3 regions of the Shewanella sp. A22 genome follow, and region 2 is predicted to be linked to each of the others. Evidence: predicted binding sites of a transcription regulator. Region 2 holds the regulator's gene; each other region holds the start of a gene.
What was found. The regulator MetJ, encoded in region 2, represses methionine synthesis genes. The targets are predictions, from matches to a motif close to TAGACGTCTAGACGTCTA.

Region 1 (5,510 bases), on a different contig from region 2:
AGCGACAATTACCGTGATAATAATGACAATGAAACCAGCTCAATATTAGGTCGCTTGCAATATCAAACTGATACTGAAGATTTTTTTGTTGAAGTGAATTATTTTGATAATGACCTACAAGCGCCTGGTTCGTTAAGCTTAGCGCAATATAAAGATGACCCTCGTCAAGTGGGTTCTTATAATGCAGGTGATTTTAATCATGAAATGACCACAGCACTGCGCAGTGGTTACCAGTACCAGCTAAATAACATTTGGGCGTTGGGTGCAGATTTAACTTACTCAGATTCGTTAACCACCAGTATATCGTTTGGTAGTGCAGGCCGCATTGAACGTGACTTATTGAGTTTTTCTCCTAAAGCAACGGCTAATTACCACTTAGACCAAGGTGATTTAAATGTTGTTGCCGGTATTGATGTGAGCCAAGGTGAAGCGGATTTTGATTTTAGTTATATGCAACGTAATAATAAACAGACACAAAAGAGTGCCTATGTGCAAGCATCGGTACCGATAACGCCAACACTATCTTATGTTGTGGGTGGTCGTTATTCAGAAGTGACTGATGATTTGTTTGATCAAATACTCTATCCAAATCGTATTGAAATTGATAACGACGCCCATGCATTTGAGTTAGGGCTTAATTACCGTCCAAGCAATGAAAATCGTTTTTATGTTCGTGCAAATGATAACTTTCGCTTTGCTAAAGTCGACGAACAGGCTTATACGCCTGTGACAATAATTGGCTTAAACCCTCAAACAGGCCGCTCTTACGAAGCCGGTTGGGATTACACAACAGCGACTCAAACACTCAAAATCAATGCTTACCAGCTTGATTTAGAAGATGAGATTGTTTTGGATACTAGCCGTATTGATGGGCCTGATGGAGTATTTGGCTTTGGGGCTAACGTAAATGCAGACGAATCTCGTCGTTTTGGGGTAAGTACTGCTTATAATGTGCAGTTATCCACGGACTGGCTATTAGGTGCTTCGTACGACTATATTGATGCAGAATTTACTCAGGGCGAAAACGACGGTAAAGCGTTATCTTGGGTGGCAAAGCATTCAGGTAAAGCCTATGTCAGTTATGATTTCTCAGATAGTTGGCAAGCCTTTGTTGAAGGTGTTTACACTGGTGAGCGCTACATGGAAGGTGATAACAGCAACGCTGATGATAAGTTAGACAGTTATGTACTCACCAATCTTGCGCTCAACTATACCTATTTAGGTTGGAACGGTAGTTTACGTATCGACAACTTACTTGATGAAGATTATGTTGGCACCGGTTATTACAATGCGTATGCCAGTGGATATTATTCGGGTACTGGACGTTCAATTAGGCTGACCGCTGGTTACCGTTTTTAACTTAATTGTTTAAGTTCGCTAACTTAAGTAAAGCCAGTAATTTTACTGGCTTTACTTTTAATATATCGTTAAATTATTTTATACCGTGGTTTATTCTGAAAAAGGTGATCAATGAACATGACTAACCTTGAGCAACAAGTTTTTACTCAAGTGCAAGCTATTATAGGCAACGAAGAGCAGGTCATTGGTCGACGTGGAATACTGATTCCGTTAAAGAAAGCCCTTATTAGTGAAGCCGATATCCGAATTATTATTGAGACGGTTTCTGCCGATCCAGCTTTGGCAATGCATTTGTTGTTGCGCAGTAATACCGCGCAAACTGCAGGCATCGTATCGACAAAAAGCCGTAGTGTTAAAGATGCTTTAATCCGTTTAGGACAAGTGAATATTTATCGTTATGCTTTTTCATTTTATTTGAAAGAGCGGCTTGATGAGCTTACCGAGCCTTACAAAAAACTGGTTCAAGGTTATTGGGAATTAAATGAAGCGATTGCGATAGATTGTATAACCATGTTACGCGAAGAGAGTGAAACTGGCGTTGGTACAAAAATTGATGCGGATGAAATGCAAACACTCGCACTATTTAGTGTGTTTGGGCAGGTGATTGCGTTAACGGCTTTTGCTTATTTAAACAATGAATTATCACGACCTGTTTCGTTAAAAGTATTGAAGTCACTGATTGATAAACAACAGCAGCAACTCTCGCTTGAAGCGTTTGAGTCTCTTGGGTTGGATGATGATTTACGCGAAGAGTTTTTAATTGCACATAACTTACGTCAAACACAAAACCCAGATTCTCCAGGGCTTGTGCTTAGACGCGTGCTATCTAAACGAGGTTTGTTAATCAACCCGTTGTAGTTTTATGCCTTCACATGCTACCAGTTCGAGCCATTTTTGGATTAAATTCGCATTGGTGGCGTCGCGGCGATAAGCGCCAAACAATGGACGTTTTAGTCCTTCTGCCCCTAATTTTACCGCAGTAAGGCTCAGCCCCTGACTCTCTTTAATCGACCAAGTTGGCAAGGTTGCTACGCCGTCATTACAGGCGACTCGTTGCAATAACATGGAGGTTAAATCACATTGTTTTTGCTCGCCAGGTTCAATACCAGCAGGCTCTAAAAAGTGTTTGTATATGTCTAAACGTGCTAAAGGTACTGGATAACTAATTAACGTTTGTTTTGCTAATTGTGCAGGCGTTACAAATGCTTGTGCTGCTAGAGCGTTATCACTTGCTACCACTAACTTAACTTCAAAATCAAATAGATGCTGATACGCAACACTGTGCCCTGGTACTGGGTCAGAGGTGAGTACTATGTCTAAACTGCCTGTTTCTAACGCATTGAGTGAATCAAATAAATGACGGCTTGAAATGTCAATTTGAGCTGCTGGCGCATGTTGTTTAAATTGTTCAATGACGGGCATTAACCAACGAAAACAACTGTGGCATTCAATACCGAGCTTAAGTTGTTGGCTTTCACCCTCTAAACCGCGTTTAAGATCTGACTCGGTTGCAATCACTTTCGGTAAAATTTCTTCTGCTAAATTTAGCAAACGAGAACCTTCATGAGTAAAGGTTAATGGTTTACTTTTACGAACAAAAATAGCTGAGTTAATCCGAGTCTCTAACTCTTTTATTTGATGAGAAAGCGCCGACTGGGTTACAAATCGTTTTTTAGCCGCACCCGCTAAACTGCCACTTTCTTTTAACGCCATCAAGGTGCGAAGGTGTCTAAGCTCTATCATTTTCTCTCCACATGAATCTTGCTCAACTAGCCGATGAAATCAATTCGATTGCTTGACAGCAGAGTAACACAATAAACTTCTAGACGTCCAGACGCCTATGTAGCTTTTTTCTACATAAATGGCTATAAATTTTGCTCAACGAAAAGGAAAGTAGTATGAAAATTTCAAGTTTAGGGTTTCCCCGCATAGGACGTCAGCGTGAATTGAAGTTTGCGTTAGAGCGTTATTGGCGCGGTGAAGCAACGTTAACAGAGTTGAAAAATGTTGCCAGTGAATTGAAACGCATTCATTGGCAGTGGCAAGCTGATGCCGGTGTTGAATTAGTGCCAGTAGGGGATTTTGCCTATTATGACCAAGTGTTAACCTTAAGCGCGACGTTAAATGTGATCCCTGATCGTCATCGCGCCCTCCAAGCTGATGGCAGCCCTGCCGCTGTTGATATAGACACTTTATTTCGCGTGGCGCGTGGTCGTTCACAAACTGGGCAGCATGCCTGCGCGGCAGAAATGACCAAGTTTTTTAATACTAACTATCATTATCAAGTGCCAGAATTAAGTGCAGATCAAACATTCGAGATTGCTTTTGAGCAATTGTTTGACGAAGTGACAGAGGCGCAACAATTAGGTCACCAAGCTAAACCAGTGCTGCTCGGCCCGGTCACTTATTTGTATTTATCTAAAAGCCTCACTGAGTTTAATAAGTTATCGTTATTACCGCAGTTACTGGTTGCCTATCAACAAATATTGTCTCGTTTTGCTGCCCAAGGGGTTAGCTGGGTGCAACTTGACGAGCCAGTACTTGCCGCTGATTTAACCGATGAGTGGCAGCAAGCCATTAGCCACAGTTATCAAACCTTAGCGCAACATAAGCCAGCCTCATTAAAGATTTTACTCGCCAGTTATTATGGTTCTATTGCTCACCATCAAACGCTGGTTAGCGCCTTACCCGTTGATGGACTTCATCTTGATTTAGTCACAGCGCCAGAACAACGTGATGCGTTTGTTAATGCACTTTCTCGCCAACAAGTACTCTCAATTGGCGTGATTAACGGCCGTAACGTATGGGCCGCAGATGTTGATGTGATAGCAAAGCAAGTAACTGACTTAGCGGCGACCTTAGGCGACCGTTTGTGGATAGCGCCTTCGTGTTCGTTGTTGCATTGCCCTGTTGATGTAGAGGTAGAAACCCAATTAATTAACCCATTACTTGGTCAGTTAGCTTTTGCAAAACAGAAGTTATTTGAACTTAATGAAATTCATCAACTTGTTGTTGAGCAAGACTGTGCAGCCAATCGAGTCATTATTGAGCGTTGCCAGCAACGCCGCTTAGCAAAAGCATTGGCCGCAGACCAACAAGTGCTTCAACGTGTGTCACAGTTAACCACCGCTGATTTTAATCGCAACAGCCCATTTGCCAACCGTATCATTGCTCAGCAACAAAAGTTAGCGCTGCCGTTATTGCCTACAACGACCATAGGTTCTTTCCCGCAAACGCCAGCAATTCGCGGGTTACGCAGTCGCTGGCGTAAAGGTGAAATTAATGACCGTGATTACCGATTACAGCTTGAGCAAGTTACCCAAGATACTATTTCTCGTCAACTTAAGTTGGGTATCGACGTGTTGGTACACGGCGAAGCTGAGCGTAATGACATGGTAGAGTATTTTGGTGAACAATTAGAGGGCGTTGGGTTTACGCAATTTGGTTGGGTGCAAAGTTATGGTTCTCGTTGTGTTAAGCCGCCGTTAATTTATGGCGATGTATCTCGCCCTAAACCCATGACAGTCGATTGGGCCACCTATGCGCAAAGCCTAACCGACAAGCCCGTTAAAGGCATGCTAACGGGTCCAGTGACTATTTTACATTGGTCGTTTGCCCGTGAAGATATTCCACGTCAAGACATAGCCAACCAACTTGCGTTAGCGGTCCGTGACGAAGTGGTTGATTTAGAAAAAGCAGGCATTGGTATTATTCAAATTGATGAACCCGCATTTCGTGAAGGTTTACCGATTAAACAAAGCCAATGGGCGGATTACTTAACTTGGGCGGTGGATGCGTTTAAGTTATCGGCGGCAGGTGTTGACGATGCGACCCAAATCCATACCCACATGTGTTACAGCGAGTTTAATGACACCATTAATGCCATAGCGGCAATGGATGCAGATGTTATCACTATTGAAACTTCGCGTTCGCGCATGGAGCTACTGAACGCTTTTGAAGACTTTCATTACCCTAATGAAATTGGTCCAGGAGTGTATGATATTCATTCGCCAAATACCCCAACCGTTGATGAAATGGTCGACTTAATCACTAAAGCGGCGCAAAAAGTGCCGGTAAAACAGCTATGGGTTAATCCGGACTGTGGTTTAAAAACCCGTACTTGGGATGAGGTTGAGCCAGCACTGCGTAAT
Region 2 (5,510 bases):
TCAGTTTGAATGGTCAGCTCGTCTATCGACATTTCTGCGCCATGCTTAACCAATAACGCCTGCAATTGCTTTTGACTTTCTAAAGTAAACGCCAGCTCAAATTTATGTTGTGTTAACTCCCAGTATGCTAATGGCGTTAACCCTGCATTATGTAATATGTCCAGTAATGACTGGAGTGCTATGTCCGTTTTAAAACTAAACAACACCACTTCATTTAAGTTAGTCACTACAGGTGCGCTGGCAGATGAGCTAAGTGGAGCAATAAGGGTAAAGTCAGTATGCGAGGCGTAACTTGAACGCACAGCAAGGCTAACGTCAGTATTAAATAAAGGTTGTAAAGTCCGTGAATGTAATACAGGGGAACCTAATCGCGCTAGGCGATCTGCTTCTGCTAACGACATGCTCTTTAAGAGTTTGGCATCATTGATTTTATTGGGGTCGGCGTTAAACACCCCTTCCACATCGGTCCAAATCGTTACCCGCTCAATGTCTGCTAAACTAGCGATCAAGGTGGCACTAAAATCAGAACCATTGCGGCCAAGTAATAAAGTATCCCCATGACGGTTCGCACAGATAAATCCAGTGATCACTAATCGCTCTTGTGGATGCTGTGCAAGCAAGGCTTGTACTTTATCGCGTGACTCTTGCACTAAAATATTTGGCACTGCGCCTTCGTCTGCAACCAAAATAGAACACGCATCGACATGGGTCGCTGCCACCCCCATTTCTCGTAACAAAGCCGCCATTAAACGTGCAGACCAACGCTCACCAAAACTCACAACTTGGTTCAGCTGGTAATCGTTATGTTGCTCTAAAGACAGCAAACTAACTAATTGAGATTTATCGGTCGATAAACGTTCACGCAAATCTCGCGCTTGCTCGTTTGACAATAATTGTTCAATTAAGGTTTGCTGGTAGCTCACAAGTACCTGCAACTCTTCTTGCCATAATTGACCACTTTCACGCAGACTCAGTAATTTGTATAAGAAGTTAGTGGTTTTACCTGCAGCAGACACCACAACAAGATCATCACTATGGCCATGGGTAAGTAAAATATGAGCAACACGGCGATAACAATCAGCATCCGCTAAACTAGAACCACCAAACTTATGTAAATGACCTCGCGCCATTACTAACTCCTTAAACAACTACGACTTTTTTGTGCGACTGCTATTTTACTTTATTTCGCTTAAACTACAGCGAACATAAACTGAAATTAAGCTTATTTAATTGCCGCGACGGCGGCTAACCCTGCATTGAGATCGGCAAGGAGATCATCTGCATCTTCTATACCTACAGATAATCTCAATAAAGTCTCTTTAATACCAGCCTCTTGCCTTGCTTCTGGAGCCATTGCTCTATGGGTCATTGTGGCCGGAACGGCTACTAAACTTTCCACTCCGCCTAAACTTTCAGCAATACTAAACAAAGACAAGCCCTGTAAAAAGGCCACGACTTCAGCCTCGCCGCCAATTAATTCAAAACTTAACATAGCGCCAAAGCCTTGTTGTTGTTTTACCGCAATTTCGTGACCTGGATGGTCTTTTAATCCTGGGTAGTAAACCTTGGCAACAACATGACTGCTATTAAGCAACTCAACTATTTTTTGTGCATTGCGTTGATGCTCTCGAATGCGTACCGAAAGCGTACGCAAGCCGCGCAAAGTTAAGTAGCTGTCAAATGCTGAACCTGTTAAACCCAGAGTATTAGACCACCAATGCAGTAACTCGCCTAATTCAGGATCTTTAGCCACAACAGCACCACCCACTACATCACTGTGACCATTTATGTATTTAGTGGTTGAATGGATCACAATGTCGGCACCCAGCAACAATGGTTGCTGTAATATTGGAGACAAAAAGGTGTTATCTACCGTGACTAATGCGCCAACAGCATGGCAAGCTTGACTAATTTCAACAATGTCGACCACACGCAGTAAAGGGTTAGATGGTGTTTCTAACCACACCATTTTAGGTTTTTGCGCAATAGCTTGATTCAATGCTTGTACATCGGTTTGGTCAACGACTAACAGCTTAAATTGGCCTTTTTTGGCCAAATTAGTAAATAAACGATAACTGCCACCATAACAATCGTGCGGCACAACCAATAAATCATCTGGGCCAAGCAAGCTAGTCACCAATGTAATCGCGGCCATGCCAGTGCATGTCACCACACCGGTAGCACCTTGCTCAAGTTTGGCGAGAGCTTCCCCTAAAATGCAGCGTGTAGGATTACCCGACCGACTGTAGTCAAATTCCCTAGGGTGTTGATGACCATTAAAAGAATAGTTGGTCGATAAATAAATCGGTGGTACTACAGCACCATGTTGTGTGTCTGTTTCAATACCTTGGCGAACGGCCAATGTGGCGCTTTGAAGCTTAGTCATAATGGATTCCTAAAATGTCACAAACACACAAAGAGATGTCTAGACGTCCAAATTTACCGAAGAGTTCTTCATCCGTCAACAAGAATAGCCATTTAGACGTCTAAACATCAAGAAATCTATTTGCAATCACGACAAAATAACAGCAATAATTTGACTAGAGATTGTAACGGTTTAAAATCTGCAGCGTATTTATCGTTAAGGGTAAGTTAATGACTGAATGGAATGGCGAATATATCAGCCCATATGCCGAACATGGCAAAAAGAATGAACAAGTAAAAAAAATTACGGTTTCTATCCCTTTAAAAGTATTAAAAGTACTCACAGATGAGCGTACGCGTCGCCAGATAAATAATCTGCGCCATGCTACCAATAGTGAACTGCTATGCGAAGCTTTTTTACATGCATATACGGGACAACCATTACCTCACGACGGTGATTTATCAAAAGATGAACCTGATAGTATTCCGAGTGAAGCAAAGAAACTAATGGATGATATGGGTATCGAGTGGGAAGAACTCGAATAACTCACAATTTAGTTTCTACCTCACCGACATAGAAGCTGCCCTAAGAAGCAGTGATGTTTTTATAGAGAACTTATGCTGTCATTTATCGATCCAACAACGTTGATACTGGCATCAGTTATCGTTTTTTTTGGCGCGCTAACCCAAAGTTTAATTGGTTTTGGGTTGGCCGTTGTTGCAAGCCCTCTATTGTATATCGTTAACCCCCAACTTGTACCTGTTCCTATTATTGTAATGGGGTTTTCCATCTCAGCAATGACCTTATTTAGAGAGCGCGGCCACCTGCAATTTAATGGCTTGCAATATGCCTTACTTGGGCGGGTGCCAGGTGGTTTTTTAGGCGCAGGGTTATTAATGTTTGCCCCTCAAGCTATTTTAGGACTCATCATTGCCGCTATTGTATTTATTGCCGTTATCCTGAGTGTTTATCGAATCACGGCGCCAATTAATCGCATTAGTTTATTCATCGCGGGTATTTTTTCAGGTATTTTTGGCAACATAGCTGCCATTGGTGGCCCACCAATGGCCATTTTACTTGCCGGACAAGATGCCAACCAATTTAGAGCTGCATTGTCAGCCTTTTTTGTATTTAGTTCATTAATTGCTTTAGCCATTCTAGCCATCGTCGGCTTAGTTGAAGTAAAACACTTGTGGTTATCGTTAATGCTATTACCCTCGGTCGTTGCTGGTTACTTGGTATCAGGCCAGTTAATTAACCATGTCGATAAAAACAAAACCCGCACCGCCACCCTAATATTGTGTAGCATCAGTGCCACGGTATTAGTCATTAAATCAACCAACGCATTGATGAACTAATATCGCGCCTAGGCACTCATTTATTATTCTGCTATCTGTTTCCCACGATATCAACACAACATAGAGCGATTGCCGCACTTTCACTCCCCTAGCAAACAAAATACCGCTATGCAACCGATCAATATCACACTAGTTCATTAGATTTTTTTCAATTAACTTTTTTTCAATTAGATTTTTCTCATGGATATGATCTACTTCAAATTAACACTATCTACTTTTAGGTAACATTATTCACAGCAAAGAATAAAACAAGTTGCTAACGCTCCACCTATAAAAGCTCTATGAGGATAAAATGATGAACACATACGTAAAAGTTGGTATCGCAGTCGCCATAGCATTATCATTCGGAAGCCAAGCTATGGCTGCCGATGGTGGTAACCCTAAAAAAGGCAAACACTTGTACAAAAAAGAATGTAAAGCCTGCCACAGTGCTGGCAGTGAAGGCCCTGAACTTACCCCAATGACCAAAACCATGAGCCAATGGGATCGATTTTTTACTCGCGATAAACACAAAGCAAAACCTGCCGTTTTTGAAGCCTTATCAGAAAAAGATCTGAAAGACATTCAACAGTTCTTGTATGACCACGCCGCCGACTCTGACCAACCAGCAACCTGCGGCTAAATCATCAATGCTGAGTCGCTTTTCGTCTTAAGCGAAAACATCAGCCAGTCAACAAACCGAAAAATAGTGGGGCTTAGCCTCAGGGATTCTTACAGTAAAAATTTGCCAAATAAACCTACTTTTTTGGTGAATCGGGGGAGAAAGGCCATGAGAACTCTTATATCAATACTTGTTGCTAACGCGCTCTTTATGAGTGGCGCTAGCCTAGCGGCAGACACAGATGCACAAAAAATTGCCGATCTTAAACAGCAGCTTGCCAGCATTACCGACGAGCTAGACGACTTAAATTCACGGGTTGATAAAACCGAACGTCACACCGCATTAGACAGAATATCCATTACAGGTGACTTTAGAACCAAGGCACATTCATTACATTATCAAAATGTTACTTGGAACCCAGCCATGAACGTCAACTTTTCTGATTTTGGCGCAAAGGCCATGTCAGGCGCGTTTGGCGACCCTAATAGTGCCAGCTCACCATTAGGCCAAATGATGATGGCAAATCCTGATTTAGCCAGCGCATTTCAAAGCGGTATGCTACAAGGGGTTATGCCTATGATGCTAGGCCAAAAAACCCAACAAGATATTGATAACGATATCTTTTACACCACACGATTACGCCTAAATATTGATGCAAAAGTCTGGGACAACGTCAGCTTTGCAGGCCGTTTAACCATGTTTAAGAGCTGGGGCGACTCAGCAGGAGTTAAAGTGTTTGACTCATGGAATTCATTCACCATGGACGGCACCAGTAGCGGCAGCACCAGTGGCGATGAGCTCAAAGTAGAACGCGCCTATTTTAACTGGAAAGACATCAACGGTAGCGGCACTTATCTTTCTATCGGCCGTCGTCCTTCTACCTACGGCCCACCAAGTCATTACCGTGAAAATGAACTCAGAGGCGGCACTCCATCAGGTCACTTAGTCAATTTCAACTTCGACGGCCTAACCCTTGGTTATAATTTGAGTGACATCACTGGTATTGAAGGTCAAACAGTGCGCTTTTGTTATGGACAAGGTTTTGAGTCACAGTACGGCAATGGCGAATTATTTGGTGACATCATCACCAAAGATACTCACTTAGGTGGCTTTAATATTGACGTAGTCAATGATGGCAACCACTTCTTACAGTTCACCTTATTTGGCGCAAAAGATGTTAATGACG
Region 3 (5,510 bases), on a different contig from region 2:
TGTGACACCATTTTTTGACAATAGATTCAGTTTACCTTTAGAAAAATCAATTTGCTTTACTAATGAGATGGCCTGCATAAGCTCAGTTTCTTGTGCAATTAAACTATCGACACAGGCTTTCATGGTTGAGCCAGACGGAGTAAGTTGTAACATGTTGCCTTGCTGGGTGTAATGACCTGAAAACTGATTACAACTGTTATTACCTGTTAGTTCACCATTTTCGGCAAAAACTAAAGTTGCTGGGCTATTATTAATTGTTGGAGTATCTAGGACGACGTCGACATGCCAAAGACCAACTAACTGATCATTTGAAACAATTTGAGTTTGGCTTTGACAAGCGCTAAGGCCTAAAAATATGAATATGGAGCCGATAATGTGCTTTATCATGATGGGAGAGTTCCAAATACAAAAAAATTAACTTTATTCTACTACTTGAGTATTAATAAAAGCGTAAATAAATGTAATGTTTTGGTTTGATGAACATTATTTAACGTAGCTAAAGGGGTTTACATGCTCAAATTAGTCAAAGTATTGCATTTTGTTGGCATTATCATGTTGCTCCTGGGGGTCGGATTATATTGGCAAACAGATTTAGCCCAACAAGTCAGCGGTATGTTGCTCGTGGCTTTACTCATTGGTGTTGGCACATTAATTATGTCTCCGTTGCCGGTTGCTCTAGTGATAGAATGGGCCAAGAAACAACCTTCTAATTCAGAGTCAAAGGAATAACCATTGTCATTTATCATCCGTAAGGCCTTATCAACCGATGTGGCTGCCATTGTGCAGTTAGAGCGTGCCCATGTTGATGATGAGTTGTTAGGTTCACATAGCCAACTTCATGCTCATTCATTTACAAAAGGTGAGGTGGGTCAGTTGATTAATCAACATTGGTTTATCGTAGCTGAAGAGCAAGGCCAGATCATTGGTTATGTGATAGCGGCAAAATGGTCATTTTTTTCCGCACAACCATTGTACCGACATATTATTCAAAAACTTAAGTTTGCCGATTTGAATGGGCAAGCTTTATCGACGACTAACACGTGCCAATATGGGCCCGTTTGGATACAAGAATCAAAACGTGGCAAAGGAGTGTTTTCAGCATTGGTTACAGAATTAAAAAAACAAGTAGCAAATACCTTTCCTTTTATGGTGACATATATTGCTGCGGACAATGCCCGTTCACTAGCGGCACACAAACAAAAAGCCGCAATGACAGAAATTGTTCGATTCAGTTTTGAACAACGTGATTATTGTTTATTGGCCACGACTAACATAACGTGATGTCAAGCTAGGGTGTTGTTAAAGTGGTTATTTATGAGGAATTCTATGAGTACTAACTTTGAAGCACTGTTTTCGCCCTACTTGGATTTAAGGCTATCTGCATTTGACAATATGAAGCTGGTAGTCGCAGTGTTGGCTGACGCGGCACAGTTGTATGAGTGTGTCGAAGTTGATTTACAAAATCCAGATAATCCGCAATTGCAACAAACGGGATATTTTGTGCGCTGGCAAGATATGTGGTTATTTTGTGGTGTAACCAATAATTATCATGCAGCGATTACGCTATTTACCGATATCGAGCGGATTAACTTAGCGTCTATCTGTGTCAAAGAAGTGCCAGTAATGACAATGCAGCAAGTGTCGTTTATGTGTATAGAAAGTTCGCATTTCGATCATTGTTAACGGGTTAAATGACCTCGTATTCAGCACTATATAGTGCTGAGTTTATTGTTGCTTAATAGACCTTATGTAGATCTTCAATATCATTTAATGTTGTCTGAATTTGGTTTATGGATTTTATTCAGTTAGATTATTTATCGGGTTCATTGAGCTGCATTAATACTAGTGGTCGTTGTTTACTGTGATAGCGACGATACAGCTGAGTGATTTCTGCAGGCATCGCAGATAAATCATTTTGATCTATAACGATAAAGTGTTGCTGTTGATATAAGCCAATTAACCATGGATGAGTAAACAAGAAGCAATTTTTAGTGATTAATTGGGGGGCAATAAATTTCAATAACTGAATTGAAAGCTGTTGTCCACGGTAGTCAGGATGAACCAATAATCCATTGATTAATTGATATTGGCCCATAGGTTTTACCCTGATAGCAGCGATTATTTTTTGCTGGTTTATATCAACTTCATTCATATTGAGTGAACTTAAATGATGAATCACAGCCACAGATTCTTTCTGAGCTAACCGAGCATAAGGCATATGTTGACGATAGAATAACTTAATTGCAGACCACTGTTTAACCTCAGGGCAGTTAAGCGCGTTGGTGTTAGTCGTAGTCGATGGTTGGTGATTTGTTGTTATTTTTGTGTCTAGCCATGTGGGTTGATACATAACCTGAGCCATTGTTGAGAACAAATGTTGAGAGCAAATCATTGCGTTGCCAATTAAATAAAATAAAACCGCCAGTTGGCGGTTTTATTTTATCTAATTTAGCTTAATACAGATACTAGCTTAAGACGATAATTATGCTAGCTGATTATAAACCAGCATCGGCACGTAGTGCTTCAGCTTTATCAGTCGCTTCCCATGGGAAGATATCACGGCCAAAGTGGCCATAAGCAGCAGTTTGCTGATAGATTGGGCGCGCTAAATCTAACATTGCCGTTAAGCCGTATGGACGTAATTCAAAGTGTTGACGTACTAATTTAATCAATACTTCTTCCGATACTTTACCAGTACCAAATGTTTCTATACTGATAGACGTTGGTTCGGCAACACCAATAGCATAAGACACTTGTAACTCACAGCGGTCAGCAAGCCCTGCTGCAACAATATTTTTAGCGACATAACGTGCAGCATAAGCCGCACTGCGGTCTACTTTCGATGGGTCTTTACCAGAGAAAGCACCACCACCATGACGTGCCATGCCGCCGTAGGTATCTACAATAATTTTACGTCCGGTTAAACCGCAGTCGCCAACGGGGCCACCAATCACAAAGCGACCTGTTGGGTTGATAAAGTATTTTGTGTCTTTATTTAACCATTGTGCAGGTAATACCGGCTTAATGATTGTTTCCATTACCGCTTCAATCAAATCAGCTTGTTTAACGTCTTCGCGATGTTGAGTGGATAACACAATCGCATCGATACCGATGATTTTACCATTATCATAAGCAAACGTGACTTGGCTTTTGGCATCTGGGCGTAACCAAGGTAGTGTGCCGTCTTTACGTACTTCAGACTGACGCTTAACTAATTTGTGCGCATAAGTGATTGGTGCCGGCATTAACACATCAGTTTCATTGCTTGCATAACCAAACATTAAGCCCTGGTCGCCAGCGCCTTGCTCAGCGGGATCAACACGATCAACACCTTGGTTGATGTCTGGAGATTGCTTACCAATTGCGTTTAATACCGCACATGAATCAGCATCAAAACCCATATCTGAATGAGTATAACCAATTTCACGTACTGTTTTGCGGGTGATCTCTTCAATATCGACCCAAGCAGAAGTGGTGACTTCACCGCCCACTAATACCATACCGGTTTTAACATATGTTTCGCACGCAACACGAGCTTTAGGATCTTGCTCAAGTATTGCGTCTAATACCGCATCAGAAATCTGATCGGCGATTTTATCTGGATGACCTTCTGAGACTGACTCAGAGGTAAACAAGTGCTTTGCCATAATAGGGGAATCTCGTTGGTTGCATTTGAATATACGTCTAGACGTCTATTTTAGTCGAAATCTAAATCGATAACACCCCCCAATACGAATTTAACTTGAGAATTGTGCTGTTGTGCATGAATATTTTTTACTCAGAAAAAGGGTGTTTAGTCAGGAGGCTAATTAAATTGTTGCTTTTAATCGTTTTTTGTTATTGGCTTTATGGTTTTTCTATCATGATATTGCGATTAAATGAACAATCTTAGTGACGATAACCAGACGGTAAATCACAGTAGATGCTCAATTTTTTGGTGGTAAGGTATGTTCTCGAGTGAACGTCAATAAATTATGATCCATCTCACTCAATGATTTTATCTGTATGTTGAGAATGAGTTTGTTGGGATTAATTTTAAGGTTTAAGGGCCAAGAACAGTCTTATTCTTGTCTGTAAATAATTAAAAAATGCAATGAGAGAAATTTTAATTTGCGTCATATCGCCTTGTAGGGGAAAATATGGCTTCACAATTGCCCGCTAGAACATACAAACAAGCAGGAGAGAGCATGTCATCTCGTAAAGAACTCGCTAACGCCATTCGCGCCCTAAGTATGGATGCGGTTCAAAAAGCCAATTCTGGTCATCCAGGCGCCCCGATGGGTATGGCTGATATCGCCGAAGTGCTATGGAATGATTTTTTAAAACACAATCCAACTAATCCTAACTGGGTCGATCGCGATCGTTTTATTTTGTCAAACGGTCATGGCTCTATGCTGATCTACTCTTTACTGCATTTATCTGGTTATGAATTGCCTATTGAAGAGTTAAAACAATTCCGTCAGTTGCACTCTAAAACGCCAGGTCACCCAGAGTATGGTTATACTCCAGGTGTTGAAACTACTACAGGTCCTTTAGGGGCTGGTATCAGTAATGCCGTCGGTATGGCGATTGCTGAAAAAACCTTAGCGGCACAATTTAACCGTCCTGGTCACGATATTGTTGATCACTTCACCTATTGTTTCTTAGGCGACGGTTGTTTAATGGAAGGCATTTCTCACGAAGCCTGTTCATTAGCTGGCACATTAGGCCTAGGCAAACTAGTGGCATTTTGGGATGACAACGGTATTTCAATCGATGGACATGTTGAAGGCTGGTTTACCGATGATACTCCTAAGCGTTTTGAAGCTTATGGCTGGCATGTTATTGCAGGTGTTGACGGTCATAACCCTGATGCAATCCGTGCAGCAATTGAAGAGGCTAAGTCTGTTACTGACAAGCCATCAATGATTTGCTGTAAAACCATTATTGGTTTTGGTTCTCCAAACAAATCTGGTAGCCATGATTGTCACGGTGCACCATTAGGTGATGCAGAAATTGCAGCTGCACGCGAATTTTTAAACTGGCCATATGCGCCATTTGATATTCCATCTGACGTGTATGCGGGTTGGGATGCTAAGCAAAAAGGGGCCGCTAACGAGTCGTTATGGAACGACAAATTTGCTGCTTACCAAGCTGCGTTCCCGGAACTTGCTGCTGAATATGATCGCCGTTTATTAAAAGGTGATTTACCTGCTGATTTTGAAGCTAATGCACAAGCTTATATTCAAGAGTGTCAAGATAAGGCTGAAGGGATTGCAAGCCGTAAAGCCTCTCAAAACGCGATTGGTTTCTTTGGTGCTATGTTGCCAGAGTTATTGGGTGGTAGTGCAGATTTAGCCGGTTCAAACTTAACACTTTGGTCTGGTTCAAAAGGTATTCAAGACGATCCTGCCGGTAACTACATTTATTACGGTGTACGTGAATTTGGTATGAGCGGTATTATGAACGGTGCGTCGTTACATGGTGGTTTTATTAACTATGGCGCAACCTTCATGATGTTTATGGAGTAC

Region 1: metE (5-methyltetrahydropteroyltriglutamate--homocysteine S-methyltransferase) is a predicted target of MetJ. The motif match lies at 3,175-3,192, and genes of this name have one in related genera.
Region 3: metK (methionine adenosyltransferase) is a predicted target of MetJ. The motif match lies at 3,678-3,695, and genes of this name have one in related genera.

What each region holds. Positions count from the first base shown of each region.
Region 1 is NZ_JBSQBN010000014.1:5,371-10,880, forward strand. Features, by position in the region: gene ACWXWT_RS04465 (TonB-dependent receptor) at 1-1,359, shown strand, start outside; gene ACWXWT_RS04470 (HDOD domain-containing protein) at 1,477-2,217, shown strand; gene ACWXWT_RS04475 (LysR family transcriptional regulator) at 2,200-3,102, opposite strand; gene metE (5-methyltetrahydropteroyltriglutamate--homocysteine S-methyltransferase) at 3,258-5,510, shown strand, end outside.
Region 2 is NZ_JBSQBN010000013.1:33,517-39,026, forward strand. Features, by position in the region: gene ACWXWT_RS04330 (bifunctional aspartate kinase/homoserine dehydrogenase II) at 1-1,130, opposite strand, end outside; gene metB (cystathionine gamma-synthase) at 1,223-2,386, opposite strand; gene metJ (met regulon transcriptional regulator MetJ) at 2,596-2,910, shown strand; gene ACWXWT_RS04345 (sulfite exporter TauE/SafE family protein) at 2,983-3,723, shown strand; gene ACWXWT_RS04350 (c-type cytochrome) at 4,016-4,345, shown strand; gene ACWXWT_RS04355 (DUF3373 domain-containing protein) at 4,493-5,510, shown strand, end outside.
Region 3 is NZ_JBSQBN010000006.1:37,036-42,545, forward strand. Features, by position in the region: gene ACWXWT_RS02410 (META domain-containing protein) at 1-387, opposite strand, end outside; gene ACWXWT_RS02415 (hypothetical protein) at 511-729, shown strand; gene ACWXWT_RS02420 (N-acetyltransferase family protein) at 733-1,281, shown strand; gene ACWXWT_RS02425 (hypothetical protein) at 1,327-1,683, shown strand; gene ACWXWT_RS02430 (GNAT family N-acetyltransferase) at 1,811-2,350, opposite strand; gene metK (methionine adenosyltransferase) at 2,496-3,647, opposite strand; gene tkt (transketolase) at 4,188-5,510, shown strand, end outside.